2 linked regions of the Robertmurraya sp. FSL R5-0851 genome follow. The protein of the gene in region 1 interacts with the protein of each later gene in a pairwise test. Links are inferred from orthologs where the notes say so. Each region holds a gene or a part of one and is shown in the gene's direction. Other genes may lie near its edges. The genes, in order: MKX65_RS23095 and tuf.

Evidence for each region.
Region 2: the proteins of MKX65_RS23095 (region 1) and tuf interact in binary tests that used the Bacillus subtilis proteins (3 or more experiments, as listed by UniProt). The link is inferred for Robertmurraya sp. FSL R5-0851 from one-to-one orthologs.

What each region holds. Positions count from the first base shown.
Region 1 is NZ_JBBOOE010000001.1:4,528,826-4,536,076, reverse strand. The notes cover bases 1,471-4,328. They hold MKX65_RS23095 (rod shape-determining protein), read left to right. Parts: upstream 1,471-2,327; coding sequence 2,328-3,329; downstream 3,330-4,328. Other genes in these bases: MKX65_RS23090 (flagellar hook-basal body protein), read left to right, coding at 3,709-4,328; spoIIID (sporulation transcriptional regulator SpoIIID), read left to right, coding at 1,720-1,992. In the rest of the region: MKX65_RS23110 (3'-5' exonuclease), read left to right, coding at 1-198; MKX65_RS23105 (LysM peptidoglycan-binding domain-containing protein), read right to left, coding at 229-1,065; more of MKX65_RS23090, read left to right, coding at 4,329-4,548; MKX65_RS23085 (flagellar hook-basal body protein), read left to right, coding at 4,567-5,394; MKX65_RS23080 (DNA-directed RNA polymerase subunit beta), read left to right, coding at 5,409-5,693; 3-hydroxyacyl-ACP dehydratase FabZ, read left to right, coding at 5,802-6,236; MKX65_RS23070 (polysaccharide deacetylase family protein), read left to right, coding at 6,286-6,984; MKX65_RS23065 (YwpF-like family protein), read right to left, coding at 7,081-7,251. UniProt on the Bacillus subtilis protein: Forms membrane-associated dynamic filaments that are essential for cell shape determination. Acts by regulating cell wall synthesis and cell elongation, and thus cell shape.
Region 2 is NZ_JBBOOE010000001.1:129,088-135,979, forward strand. The notes cover bases 2,736-5,614. They hold tuf (elongation factor Tu), read left to right. Parts: upstream 2,736-3,520; coding sequence 3,521-4,708; downstream 4,709-5,614. Other genes in these bases: fusA (elongation factor G), read left to right, coding at 2,736-3,389; MKX65_RS00690 (phosphoadenylyl-sulfate reductase), read left to right, coding at 4,879-5,598; MKX65_RS00695 (inorganic phosphate transporter), read left to right, coding at 5,612-5,614. Outside these bases: MKX65_RS00665 (50S ribosomal protein L7ae-like protein), read left to right, coding at 1-197; rpsL (30S ribosomal protein S12), read left to right, coding at 304-726; rpsG (30S ribosomal protein S7), read left to right, coding at 777-1,247; more of fusA, read left to right, coding at 1,311-2,735; more of MKX65_RS00695, read left to right, coding at 5,615-6,691; sat (sulfate adenylyltransferase), read left to right, coding at 6,694-6,892. UniProt on the Bacillus subtilis protein: GTP hydrolase that promotes the GTP-dependent binding of aminoacyl-tRNA to the A-site of ribosomes during protein biosynthesis.

The sequences.
Region 1 (7,251 bases):
TATGATATGCGCGACCTGGAGAGATACGCGCGTGCGTTTGGAACAAGAATTTATGAGCGGCATAATGCGGTAGGTGATGCGAAGACTACGGCGTATTTATTTGTGGAGCTTATCCAGCAATTTCGTGATCGCGGCTATCGTACGTGGGGGGAGCTTGTGAAGGCAACAGAGAGTCAAGCACGTTCCTTACAGTTGTAAGAGCATGGGGGGTTCCCCATGCTCTTTATTTTATTCCGGTTGAATGGAGACTAACGCACCGTTTTTATAGGAAAGAATGTACTCTTTACCTGAGAGCTTTTGATAGGCCTCAGCCGTTCCGTAAGACACTTTTAAGGGAAGTGATCCAGCGGCTGTTTGGAACTCGACAGTAAACTTGTCAATCGCACCAACCACTTTGGCCCTTGTGGTAACGGGTGTATCGGTAATCAGTATTTTTTGCCCGATTAAGATCATTTCTGTATTCAGGCCGTTTTGACCCTTTAGTACTTCGATGGACGTACCAAAGCGCTTGGATAACCCATAGATGGTATCTCCAGGGGCAACGGTATAAAACTTTGCAAGCTGCTTTGCTTTTTGTGAGATTTCCTTTTCTTTCGATGGAATGAGTAGCGTTTGTCCGATTTTGATTGTATTGGACGATAGACTATTCATTTTTTTAAGTTCTGAAATCGTTGTTCCGTATTTTACAGAAATCCGATATAACGTATCACCGGAAACCACTTTATGTGATTGTACGGAAATCTCTTCGTAGTTATCTTCTTCCCCAAGGTGAGTAGGAACCTCAAGTTTTTGGCCGATATATATTTTGTCGGAAACGAGCTTATTTTCCTTCATCAGCTCTTTTACGCTTACATTGTATTGTTTTGCAATGCGTGTAAGGGTATCACCTTTTTGAACGGTGTATATGCCAGCCTCTGTTTCTGCTTTTGCAGACTTCATACCAGATCCAAATAAGGATGAAGCTGTAATCGCTGCCATCATAGTCACACCAGCCAGTTTACGACGGTTTGCCTTGGCCGCTGCTTTTCTTTTGTTTTGAATCCGTGCTTTTCTTGTATAGTCCATAATATCTCCCCAAAATGTAGTAATAAAACCAATATTTATGTATAAATTCACCTCATTCTACGTAATATGTCCCTGGGTAGACAATAGGGATAACCTCTCTAAAATTTCGACAGGCTTCTTAAAACCTTTCGCCTATTTTTCAACAAACTGTGAGGAATTTTGGCATAATACGACCTACACTTTTGGAAGGTATTTCTAGAATTTACGACAATAGGGTCAAAATGACCGGTAAATGATAAGTGCTTGTCCTTTATATCGAATGGTCCTTTTTGTTTGTGCCGATTTTGTAACATTTATTACGAAATAAATAAGAGCGGAAAGGTTTCTTTTGTCCGATTTTTCAAAAAATTTTCAATAAGCCTTGTCCCTATTGAGTTTTTCGTGCATAAATTATCAACCAAGCTAATAAACTGTTACAAACCTACAAAGAGAGTGTATGAGGTGAGGAGTCGTTTGCAAATGCGCGAGATTTAGTTCCATACATGTTTATTCCTTGTAAAGTTTAGAAAGTGTCACACTTTCTGCCGCACACAATGCTCAGAAGAAATTGTTTTTTGAAAATAATAATGGATGTTGTGCGGGTAACAGTACACCAAAAGCGGAAGCGAGTCTCATTTCACACTTCTCACATCCAATTTAGGGAGGGCGAGTGGTGTGCACGATTACATCAAAGAGAGAACTATCAAGATTGGAAAGTATATCGTGGAGACGAGAAAAACAGTTCGCGTAATCGCGAAGGAGTTTGGCGTGTCCAAAAGTACAGTCCATAAAGATCTAACTGAAAGACTACCCGAGATAAACCCAGAACTGGCAAACGAAGTGAAGGACATATTAGATTACCATAAATCCATCCGCCACCTGCGTGGGGGAGAAGCGACAAAAATGAAGTATAAGAAAGAAGAACTAGAAGGCGAGCCTGTAAAGTGATTTTTAAAACCTTCCATATCTATTATGGGAGGTTTTTGTTTGTGCAAATTACCTTTTGCGGAAGGACCTAAAAAAACGGGTATTAGCCTTGTTTTACAAAGAAAAGGGTAGTGAATTTTCGTATTCAAAAGTTTTTTTGACATTTTGTCTGTCTTTTTGACCAAATTATTATTGTAATTTACCTATTTGTGATAAAATACTCTATTAGAGACATTAGGTTCGTAATAGGTAAGTCTCTTTTCCTACACACCGAGTTTTTAATGAGAATTTAACCCATGATATATATGAGAAGAGCACGAATACGATTGTTACCTTTCAAGGAGGAAATGAAAAGGATGTTTGCGAGAGATATTGGAATCGATTTAGGAACAGCTAACGTACTGATCCATGTGAAGGGCCGCGGCATTGTGTTAAATGAACCATCAGTTGTGGCTATAGATAAGAATACGAATCGTGTGCTTGCGGTTGGTGAAGAAGCGAGAAAGATGGTTGGACGTACACCAGGGAATATCGTTGCGATTCGCCCGCTGAAGGATGGAGTAATCGCTGACTTCGACGTAACCGAAGCGATGCTAAAGCACTTTATTAATAAGTTAAATGTGAAAGGCTTCTTATCTAAGCCACGCATTTTGATTTGCTGCCCAACGAACATTACAAGCGTTGAGCAAAAGGCAATTAAAGAAGCGGCTGAGAAGAGCGGCGGGAAAAAGGTTTACTTAGAAGAGGAGCCAAAGGTGGCAGCTATTGGCGCAGGAATGGACATTTTCATGCCAAGCGGAAATATGGTTGTTGATATCGGTGGCGGAACAACGGATGTGGCTGTTCTTTCTATGGGTGATATCGTTACTTCTTCTTCGATTAAGATGGCTGGAGATAAGTTCGATAACGAAATTCTCCATTATATTAAGCGTCAATATAAATTATTAATCGGTGAGCGTACGGCAGAGAATATCAAAATCAATATCGGGACAGTTTTCCCAGGTTCTCGTTCAGAGGAAATGGAAATTCGCGGTCGTGACATGGTATCAGGACTTCCACGCACGATCACAGTTCGTTCAGAAGAAATCGAAGGAGCTCTTCGCGAATCAGTGGCTGTCATTGTACAAGCGGCAAAATCTGTTCTTGAGAGAACACCACCAGAATTATCTGCGGACATCATTGACCGTGGTGTGATTTTAACAGGTGGAGGAGCACTACTACACGGTATCGACATGCTTCTTGCCGAAGAGCTGAAGGTCCCTGTATTAGTAGCAGAAAACCCAATGGACTGCGTAGCGATCGGAACAGGCATCATGCTTGATAACATCGACCGTCTCCCACGCAGAAGACTAGGCTAAAACCAACCAAAAGGCACTTCCGTCCGGAAGTGCCTTTCGTTTGCGGATATAGGGTGTCTGTCACCCTTCGTGGACAAAACACATTATTTTTCCACCTCAGGCGGACAGTTTAATGAGTGTCCACTCCAGGCGGACAAAAAGGACCAATCTGTCTTTCTGCGGTGACAGACACCGTCCGTGGACAATATGGGGTGATTTGTCTTTTTGTGGTGTCTGTCACCGAGGGGTTACCGGGAAATATTACCCGTACCAAATTTCCTGAAAAAACATAATGTGCTTTTCGACATTTTTTTTTATAATAGATACTAAGTGTGGTTTTAGATATTCTTAGATATTTCTTGATATTTATATAGATAGTTGAAAATGAAGAGGTGACAGGATGTTTAGAGGGTTTTATACGGCTGCTTCGGGTATGATTTCCCAACAGAGAAGAACGGAGATGTTCTCTAATAATATGGCCAATGCGAATACGCCAGGATTTAAGGCTGATCAGGCGTCGATGCGTGCGTTTCCTGAGATGTTGTTAAAACGGTATGATTCACAATCGATTCCGACTGAAAAAGGGTTAAACCTTACGACTGGAACAACGATTGGTGCGATTAATACAGGCGTGTATATGCAAGAAGCGATTCCGAAGTTCATTCAAGGTGATTTACAAGCGACAGAGCAACGTACGGATATTGCGCTTGTTGATTTGTATATGCCTCCAAATGGAGACAACGGACTAGCTGGATCAGTTTTTTATAGCGTACAAGGCGCAGATGGTACGACGAAATACACTCGTAATGGTGACTTTACATTAGATGGACAAGGGTTTTTAACCACGTCTAGCGGGAATTTCGTCCTAAATGATCAAGGACAGCGTATCCAGCTTTCTAGTGATCAATTCACAGTAACTGAAGATGGTCGTATCACTGGGGCAAACGGTGAAACTGCCCGACTAGGTGTAGGCTTTGCAGCAAATCCACAGCGTATGATTAAAGAGGGCGATGGGTTATACCGCACTGAGGATGGCAATCCACTTGCCAACGCTTTTAACACAGAAGGCATTCAGTTTAAGCTGCAGCAAGGGTATTTAGAGCGCTCAAACGTGGACGTGAGCCGTACAATGACTGATATGTTAACGGCGTATCGTGCCTTTGAAGCCAACCAAAAGGTGCTTCAAGCGTATGATAAGAGCATGGACAAGGCAGCAAATGAAATCGGAAGAATTGGATAAGGAAGGAGGCAATCATTCATGAATCGTACGATGATTACAGCGACGAACACATTATCTCAGCTTCAAAAGCAAATGGATATTATCTCTAATAATATTTCAAACGTTGATACGAATGGTTATAAAAGAAGAGAAGCTACGTTCACTGATCTATTGGTTCAAGAGTTTAACAACCAAGAGCGTGCGAATAAAGAAGTGAACCGACTCACTCCCAACGGTATCCGCCAAGGAACAGGGGCAAAGCTTGGACAAGCTCAACTAGTCATGACCCAAGGAGCACTTAAGCAAACGGATCGCTCACTGGATACGGCTTTTACAAAAGAAGGCCAACTTTTCAAAGTGCTCGTTCAAACTAATGGAGTTAACGAAGTTCAGTATACGAGAAATGGTGCGCTTTATTTATCGCCTCTTTCCGATACAGAAGTGATGCTTGTCAATGGCGATGGGTTGCCAGTACTTGACGAAAATAATAATCCGATTACAATAAATGGTGAAGCCAAGGATTATAGCATCGATGCAAATGGCCAGTTAACGGTAACGAAAACGGCAGGTGCGACAGAAGTGTTTAACCTTGGAGTGGTTCGTGTGAATAAGCCACAATTCTTAGAGCAACGCGGTGGGAACTTACTTGGTCTTCCGGCAAATGTAGCTCAAGATGAGGTCTTAACCGAGTTAACGGGAGGACTAAGAGGAGAAATTAGTCTTCAACAGGGAGCTCTTGAACAATCGAATGTGGATCTTTCAAAAGAAATGACGGAACTAATCAATGTTCAGCGTGCATATCAATTTCAATCTCGCTCCGTGACACTTGCGGACCAGATGATGGGACTTGTGAACGGAATTCGTTAAAAGGGGAATCAACCATGGCTGTAAACAATAGTAACCAGGAAGCTGTTTCCTTACGCGAGCAGCGAAAAAAGGAACGGAGAGAAGAAAAGGAGAAAGCGCTAAAGGAAGGCCGAAAGCGAATTCGCATTCGTCTGATTCCGATCTGGCTTCGGGTTATCATCGTTGCCATTCTACTTGTTGTTTGTACCGTATCAGGTGCCATGATCGGATACAGCGTCATGGGTAATGGCAAAGCCAAGGATGTGTTTGACAAATCAACGTGGACGCATATCGTTGAATTGGTGAATAGTGATAAATAAGCAGAAAGCAGTCAAGGAGTTTGACTGCTTTTTTGTTTGCTTTTCCTAGTGGCTTTCCGCTACAATAGTATCTATAAAACCTAGTATTAGTAGGAGGTACTAATTCTCATGTTGAATATAGAACAAATTAAAGAAATCATCCCACATCGTTACCCATTCTTGCTAGTAGATCGCATTTTAGAGCTTGAAGAAGGAAAGCGTGCAATCGGTATTAAAAATGTGACAGCGAACGAAGAGTTTTTCAATGGACATTTCCCTGAATTTCCTGTGATGCCAGGTGTTCTAATTGTAGAAGCCCTTGCGCAGGTGGGAGCGGTTGCGATGCTCGTTAAAGAAGAAAATAAAGGTCGTCTGGCATTTTTTGCAGGAATTGATAACTGTCGCTTTAAGCGCCAAGTGGTACCTGGTGATCAGCTTCGATTAGAGGTAGAAATGACAAGAGTACGTGGCACGTTCGGAAAAGGCAAGGCAGTTGCTACGGTTGAAGGCGAACTTGTTTGTGAAGTGGAAATTATGTTTGGTCTTGGAGACAAAAAGGAATAGATTAAAATAGGCCAAATCATAGGATTTGGTCTATTTTTTTGGAGGATATATGAAAAAGATCGTGATTGTTCTACTCGTACTCATAGCGGTGAGTTATTCGTTATTTCAAGTATCGAAATCTCGAAGCTTTCAATTTTTTGGAGGCATTGTAGAAAAAGTAGATACGGAAGAAAAAGTTGTCGCATTAACATTTGATGATGGGCCTGGGATTCATACAGATGAGATCCTGTCGATTTTAAAAAAAGAGGGGATTAAAGCAACCTTCTATCTAACAGGAAGAGAAATCGAAGAAAATATGGAAGAGGCAAAAAAGATTGTGCAGGCCGGTCACGAAATAGGCAACCATACCTATTCTCACGAGCGGATGGTATTAAAATCACCAAGCTTTATTAAAAATGAAATCGAATCGACAGATGAGTGGATTCGGGCAGCTGGGTACGAAGGAGAGATTACGTTTCGACCTCCTTTTGGAAAAAAACTATTATTTCTCCCATATTACTTGAATAAGCATGATCGACCAACCATTATGTGGAATAGGGAGCCAGAGACGGATCCAGAGATTGCCGCCGATTCTGAGAAAATAACGGGTGATATTGTGACGCGTATTGAGCCTGGTTCGATTATTTTACTGCATGTTATGTACGAAAGTCGAAAAGAGAGCTTGAATTCGGTGGGGCCAACTATTGAGGCTTTGAAAAAGAAAGGATACACCTTTGTGACGGTTTCGGAGCTTTTACAGTATGAATGAAAAACTCAATGGACAGTTAATGTAATTTCCGGTTTATGGTGAATAAGGTATGGAAGTAAATGAAACGTCAACAAGCACTGCTCGTTGACGTTTTTCTTATGAGGTAGAAGTTAATTTGGGTTTGGTCATCATTTTTTCACGAAATTCGCTTAATAGCTCTTCCCCGCTTAATCCTTTTCCAATTAGATCACTAAGCAGTAGCTCTGCGTAATTTTTCGATCTTTTTAAAAAGCCTTCAAATAAAACAGAAAGACGACCATCGATTTT
Region 2 (6,892 bases), 4.4 Mb from region 1 along the record:
AAACAGTAAAAGCCATCAAAAGCGGCACTATTTCCGAAGTACTAGTAGCTAAGGATGCTGAACCACGTGTGACAGCAAAGGTAATTAGTACAGCACAGGAAGTAGGCGTTCCAATTATATACGTAGATTCTATGAAAAAGCTTGGTAAAGCTTGTGGGATCGAAGTAGGTGCTTCTACTGTAGCAATAACTTTTTAAAAACTGTTTTTATAGAAAGATATCTATAAAGACTTTGTTTTTTGTTTCAAAATGAACCACCTGGATGTGTGGGCTTTGAAATAGTAGATGAAGGGAGGAAAAAGAAATGCCTACAATTAATCAATTAGTGCGTAAGCCACGTTCTTCGAAAGAGGAAAAGTCTAAATCACCTGCACTAAACAAAGGTTACAACAGCTTCAAGAAATCACAAACGAACGTATCTTCACCTCAAAAGCGTGGGGTATGTACGCGTGTTGGTACTATGACACCGAAGAAGCCGAACTCAGCATTACGTAAATATGCTCGTGTACGCTTAACTAACGGAATTGAAGTAACAGCATACATTCCTGGAATTGGTCACAACCTACAAGAGCACAGCGTAGTACTTATTCGCGGTGGTCGTGTAAAGGACTTACCAGGGGTACGTTATCATATCGTTCGTGGTGCACTAGATACAGCTGGTGTAAACAACCGTATGCAAGGTCGTTCTAAATACGGAACTAAGAGACCAAAAGCAGCTAAGAAATAATGATTACTACAAAAAACTAAAATCACACTTCTGTGAAAGGAGGAACAAACATGCCTCGTAAAGGTCCTGTAGCAAAGAGAGACGTATTACCAGATCCGTTATATAACTCAAAGCTAATCACTCGTTTGATCAACAAAATGATGATCGACGGTAAAAGAGGAAAGTCACAAGCAATCCTTTACTCTGCATTCGAACTTATTCGTGAGCGCAGTGGTAAAGAACCAATCGAAGTATTCGATGCAGCACTTAAAAATATCATGCCAGTTCTTGAAGTTAAAGCACGCCGTGTAGGTGGTTCTAACTATCAAGTACCAGTAGAGGTGCGTCCAGATCGTCGTACAACTCTAGGTCTTCGTTGGTTAGTAAACTACTCTCGCCTTCGTGGAGAAAAGACGATGGAAGAGCGTTTAGCTAACGAAATCTTAGATGCAGCTAATAACACTGGTGCATCAGTTAAGAAGCGTGAAGACACTCACAAAATGGCTGAAGCAAACAAAGCATTTGCTCACTATCGTTGGTAGAATTTACTTTTACCCTAATATAAAAATAAACTAAAACACTCATACGAGAAAGGAGAAATACCAATGGCAAGAGAGTTCTCCTTAGCAAATACAAGAAATATCGGTATCATGGCACACATCGATGCTGGTAAAACAACAACAACTGAGCGTGTACTTTATTACACTGGTCGTATTCATAAGATTGGTGAAACACATGAAGGTGCATCTCAAATGGACTGGATGGAGCAGGAACAGGAGCGCGGAATTACAATCACTTCCGCTGCTACAACTGCTCAATGGAAAGGCCACCGAGTTAACATCATCGATACACCAGGACACGTAGACTTCACAGTTGAAGTTGAACGTTCTCTTCGTGTACTTGATGGCGCAGTTGCTGTACTTGATGCACAGTCTGGTGTTGAGCCTCAAACTGAAACAGTTTGGCGCCAAGCAACAACTTACGGTGTACCACGTGTTGTATTTGTAAACAAGATGGACAAAATTGGTGCTGATTTCAAGTATTCAATCAAAACACTTCATGATCGCTTACAAGCGAATGCTGCTGCAATTCAACTTCCAATCGGAGCTGAAGATCAATTCTCAGCAATAATTGACCTTGTTGAAATGAATGCAACATTCTATGGTAACGACCTTGGAACAGATATTGAAGTTCGTGAAATCCCTGAAGAGTACCGTGCTGAAGCAGAAGAATACCGTGAAAAATTAATTGAAGCGGTATCTGAGTTTGACGAAGTATTAATGGAAAAATACCTTGGTGGCGAAGAAATCACTAACGATGAGCTGAAATCAGCGATTCGTAAAGGTACTGTTAACGTTGAGTTCTACCCAGTTATCTGTGGTTCAGCATTCAAAAACAAAGGTGTTCAATTGATGCTTGACGCTGTAATTGACTACCTGCCATCACCATTAGATGTACCTGCAATCAAAGGTACTTTACCTGATAGCGATGAAGTAGTTGAGCGTCACTCAAGCGATGAAGAGCCTTTCTCAGCTCTAGCGTTCAAAGTTATGACTGACCCTTATGTTGGAAAACTAACTTTCTTCCGTGTGTACTCTGGTACATTAAGCTCAGGTTCTTACGTTCAAAACTCTACTAAAGGTAAGCGTGAGCGTGTAGGTCGTATTCTACAAATGCATGCTAACAGCCGTGAAGAGATTTCAATGGTATACGCTGGTGACATCGCTGCTGCTGTAGGTCTAAAAGATACTACAACTGGAGATACACTATGTGATGAAAAGAACCTAGTTATCCTAGAGTCTATGGAATTCCCAGAGCCAGTTATTCAATTATCTATCGAGCCTAAGTCTAAAGCTGACCAAGATAAAATGACTACTGCTCTACAAAAGCTTCAAGAAGAGGATCCTACATTCCGTGCGCATACTGACCAGGAAACTGGACAAGTTATCATTGCAGGTATGGGTGAGCTTCACTTAGATATTCTAGTAGACCGTATGCGTCGTGAATTCAAAGTTGAAGCAAACGTTGGTGCTCCTCAGGTTGCTTACCGCGAAACAATCCGTTCTTCTGCTAGTGTAGAAGGAAAGTTCGCTCGCCAATCTGGTGGTCGTGGACAATTCGGACACGTTTGGATTGAATTCTCTCCAAACGAAGAAGGAAAAGGATTTGAATTCGTAAACGGAATCGTTGGTGGTGTTGTTCCTCGTGAATACATCCCAGCTGTACAAGCAGGTCTTGAAGACTCACTTGACAGAGGTATGATTGCTGGATTCCCTGTTGTTGATATCAAAGCTAGATTATTTGATGGATCTTACCATGATGTTGACTCATCTGAAATGGCGTTTAAGATCGCTGCGTCTATGGCACTTAAAGCAGCAGCTTCTAAGTGTAACCCAGTTATTCTTGAGCCTATCATGAGAGTCGAAGTTATTATTCCTGAAGAGTATCTTGGTGATATTATGGGTAACGTAACTTCACGTCGTGGTCGTGTAGAAGGTATGGAAGCACGCGGAAACGCTCAAGTTGTTCGTGCAATGGTTCCACTTTCTGAAATGTTTGGATATGCAACTAGCCTTCGTTCTAGTACGCAAGGTCGTGGAGTATTCTCTATGCACTTCGATCACTATGAAGAGGTTCCAAAATCAATCTCTGAAGAAATCATCAAAAAAAATAAAGGCGAATAATTGATTTTCGCCCTTTTTTAAAGTATAACTACTTATGTAAGTGTGGACATTGGTAGGTGCTGGTAACAGCTGCCTCTCTGTCCATAAATATACTTAGACTATTTTTTATATATTAAAGGAGGATTTTTCTAATGGGAAAAGCTAAATTTGACCGTTCAAAGCCACACGTTAACATCGGTACAATTGGTCACGTTGACCATGGTAAAACAACTTTAACAGCTGCAATCACTTCTGTACTTGCTAAAGTAGGTGGAGCAGAAGCTCGTGCATATGATCAAATCGACGGTGCTCCAGAAGAAAGAGAGCGTGGAATCACAATCTCTACTGCGCACGTTGAGTACGAAACTGCTAACCGTCACTACGCACATGTTGACTGCCCAGGTCACGCTGACTACGTTAAGAACATGATCACTGGTGCTGCACAAATGGATGGCGGAATCCTAGTTGTATCTGCAACTGATGGCCCAATGCCACAAACTCGTGAGCACATCCTACTTTCTCGTCAGGTTGGTGTACCTCACCTTGTAGTATTCATGAACAAGTGTGATATGGTAGACGACGAAGAGCTTCTTGAATTAGTAGAAATGGAAATCCGCGACCTACTTTCTGAGTATGACTTCCCTGGAGATGACATTCCTGTAATCAAAGGTTCTGCTCTTAAAGCATTAGAAGGTGAAGCTGAATGGGAAGAGAAAATCAACGAGCTTATGGCTGCGGTTGATGAGTATGTTCCAACACCAGCACGTGACACTGAAAAGCCATTCATGATGCCAGTTGAGGATGTATTCTCAATCACTGGTCGTGGAACTGTTGCTACTGGACGTGTTGAGCGTGGAGTAGTTAAAGTTGGGGACGTTATTGAAATCGTTGGTTTCACTGAAGAGCCTAAGTCTACTACTGTAACAGGTGTAGAAATGTTCCGTAAGCTTCTTGACTATGCAGAAGCTGGAGACAACATTGGAGCACTTCTTCGTGGGGTTTCTCGTGAAGAAATCGAGCGTGGACAAGTTTTGGCTAAGCCAAAATCAATCACTCCACACACAAAGTTCAAAGCGGAAGTTTATGTTCTTTCTAAAGAAGAAGGTGGACGTCATACTCCATTCTTCACTAACTACCGCCCACAATTCTATTTCCGTACTTCTGATATTACAGGTATCTGTAACCTTCCAGAAGGTGTTGAAATGGTTATGCCTGGCGACAACATCGAAATGACTGTTGAACTAATCGCTCCAGTTGCGATCGAAGAAGGTACTAAGTTCTCTATCCGTGAGGGTGGACGTACTGTAGGCGCTGGCGTAGTTGCTACAATCATTGAATAATTAATGAATCAAAAAAGCAGATGGATGATCCATCTGCTTTTTTTATATGCTAATTTTTATCTAAAGTCATTGACAATTTTGCTCTTAGTTGATAAATTTAATTAAACCTATCTGTTAAGTTGGAATTAAAAACTAAATTAGAGATACAATAATGTTAGGAGTGGTATTGCATGGTCGAGTCAAAATTGACCTTTTCATCATATGATCATTATTCATTCCCTAGCTTCGACGAGGAGAATGAAACAAAAGGTGCACTGGATGCGTTGCGTTGGAGTTATGAGCAATACGATGAAAATGAAATTGTGTACGCATGTAGTTTTGGAATAGAAGGCATGGTCATGATTGATCTAATTTCGAAAGTTAAGCCAGATGCAAAAGTAGTATTCTTAGACACAGGTCTTCATTTTAAAGAGACGTACGAGTTAATAGATAAAGTAAAAGAACGTTATCCGCAACTACAAATTGAACTTAAAAAACCTTCTTTAACATTAGAAGAGCAGGCAGAACAACATGGTGATGAGCTCTGGAAGACAGCTCCAAACAAGTGCTGTGAAATAAGAAAAATCATTCCGTTAAGAGAAGCCTTATCGGGTGCCACTGCATGGATAAGTGGATTAAGAAGAGAGCAGTCAGAAACGAGAAAGAACACGCAGTATTTCAATAAAGATAACAAATTTGAATCGATAAAAGTATGTCCTCTCATTCATTGGACATGGAAGGATGTTTGGAGATACACACACAAAAATGATCTTCCTTACAATGTTCTTCATGACAATGGGTACCCTAGTATTGGATGTGCACCATGTACCTCCCCTGCATTTAACGCAGAGGATATGAGATCAGGTCGATGGACAGGAACAGGTAAGACAGAATGCGGATTACACCAATAGGAGGGCTTTGCCCATGATTATCACTTATACGGCTATTATTGTTGCTCTCTTTTTGGCAATGAATATTGGTGCAAGTGGGGCTGCCGCCTCCATTTCTATCGCATACGGCTCTGGGGCGCTTCCGAAAAAGAAAGTCGCTCTGCTTGTCTGTGGAGTAGCGATATTTTTAGGTGCTGTACTCGGTGGAAGTGAAGTTGTCAAAACTATCGGTTCAAATATTGTGCCATCATCAATACTTGATGAAAAAGTAGTTCTCATTATTCTATCCTCCGCTGCACTTTCATTATTTATTGCTAACTTAATGGGCATACCGTTGTCCACTAGCGAGATAACAGTTGGATCTGTTGTAGGTGTGGGTGTTGCATTTAAGGCACTATTTGTTAAGAACATTTTAGTTATTGTTGCTTTCTGGTTTATCGTTCCAATAGCAGCGTTTTCTATGGCGCTCTTGTGGGGTAGAGGAATAAAGTTGCTTGAAAAGAAGTTTCCTGCAGTTAAGAATGGAAAGTATAATAAGCCAATTACCATCTTTGTTATTGTGGTTGGGTTTCTTGAAGCTTTTTCAGCAGGAATGAACAATGTTGCGAATGCTGCTGGTCCTCTAGTAGGAGCTGGAGTAGTTTCTATTACAACCGGAGTTTGGGTTGGTGGATTATTCATTGCTCTAGGAGCTATATTCCTTGGAGGAAGAGTACTTCAAACAAACGGCAAAAAAATCACAAGCTTTTCCTTGCTTGAAGGTGGGGCTATTTCAAGTACAGGTGCGATCTTGGTAATATTAGCTTCTGTATTTGGATTACCAGTACCGTTAACTCAAGTTACTAGTACTGCAATTATTGGAATAGGTTTTGCTCAAAGAGGAAAGGTAATTTTTCAACAAAGTATTATAAATAAGATACTCAAGGTATGGGTTGTATCTCCTATTCTTTCACTTGTCCTATCTTATGGACTTGTGAAAATCTTTGTTGATACTGATATATATACAGTTGTTGTGTTGTTTAGTGTAAGTATTGCCACTCTAGGGACACTGTCCTTGGCAAATACGATAAAGAAAGAGAACCGAACATACTTTGAAAATAGCGGAGGTATTTAATTATGACACTTAGTACACCACACGGAGGAAAACTTATTAATCTTTGGGAGCCGGAATACAAAGTTGAACATATCGAACTTTCCATTGATTTAGATAAGACAGCTTTAAGCGATCTAGAACTAATTGGAAATGGTGCATATAGCCCGATTACTGGTTTTTTCAATAAAAAGGATTATGAATCAGTAGTGAATAACTTACGCT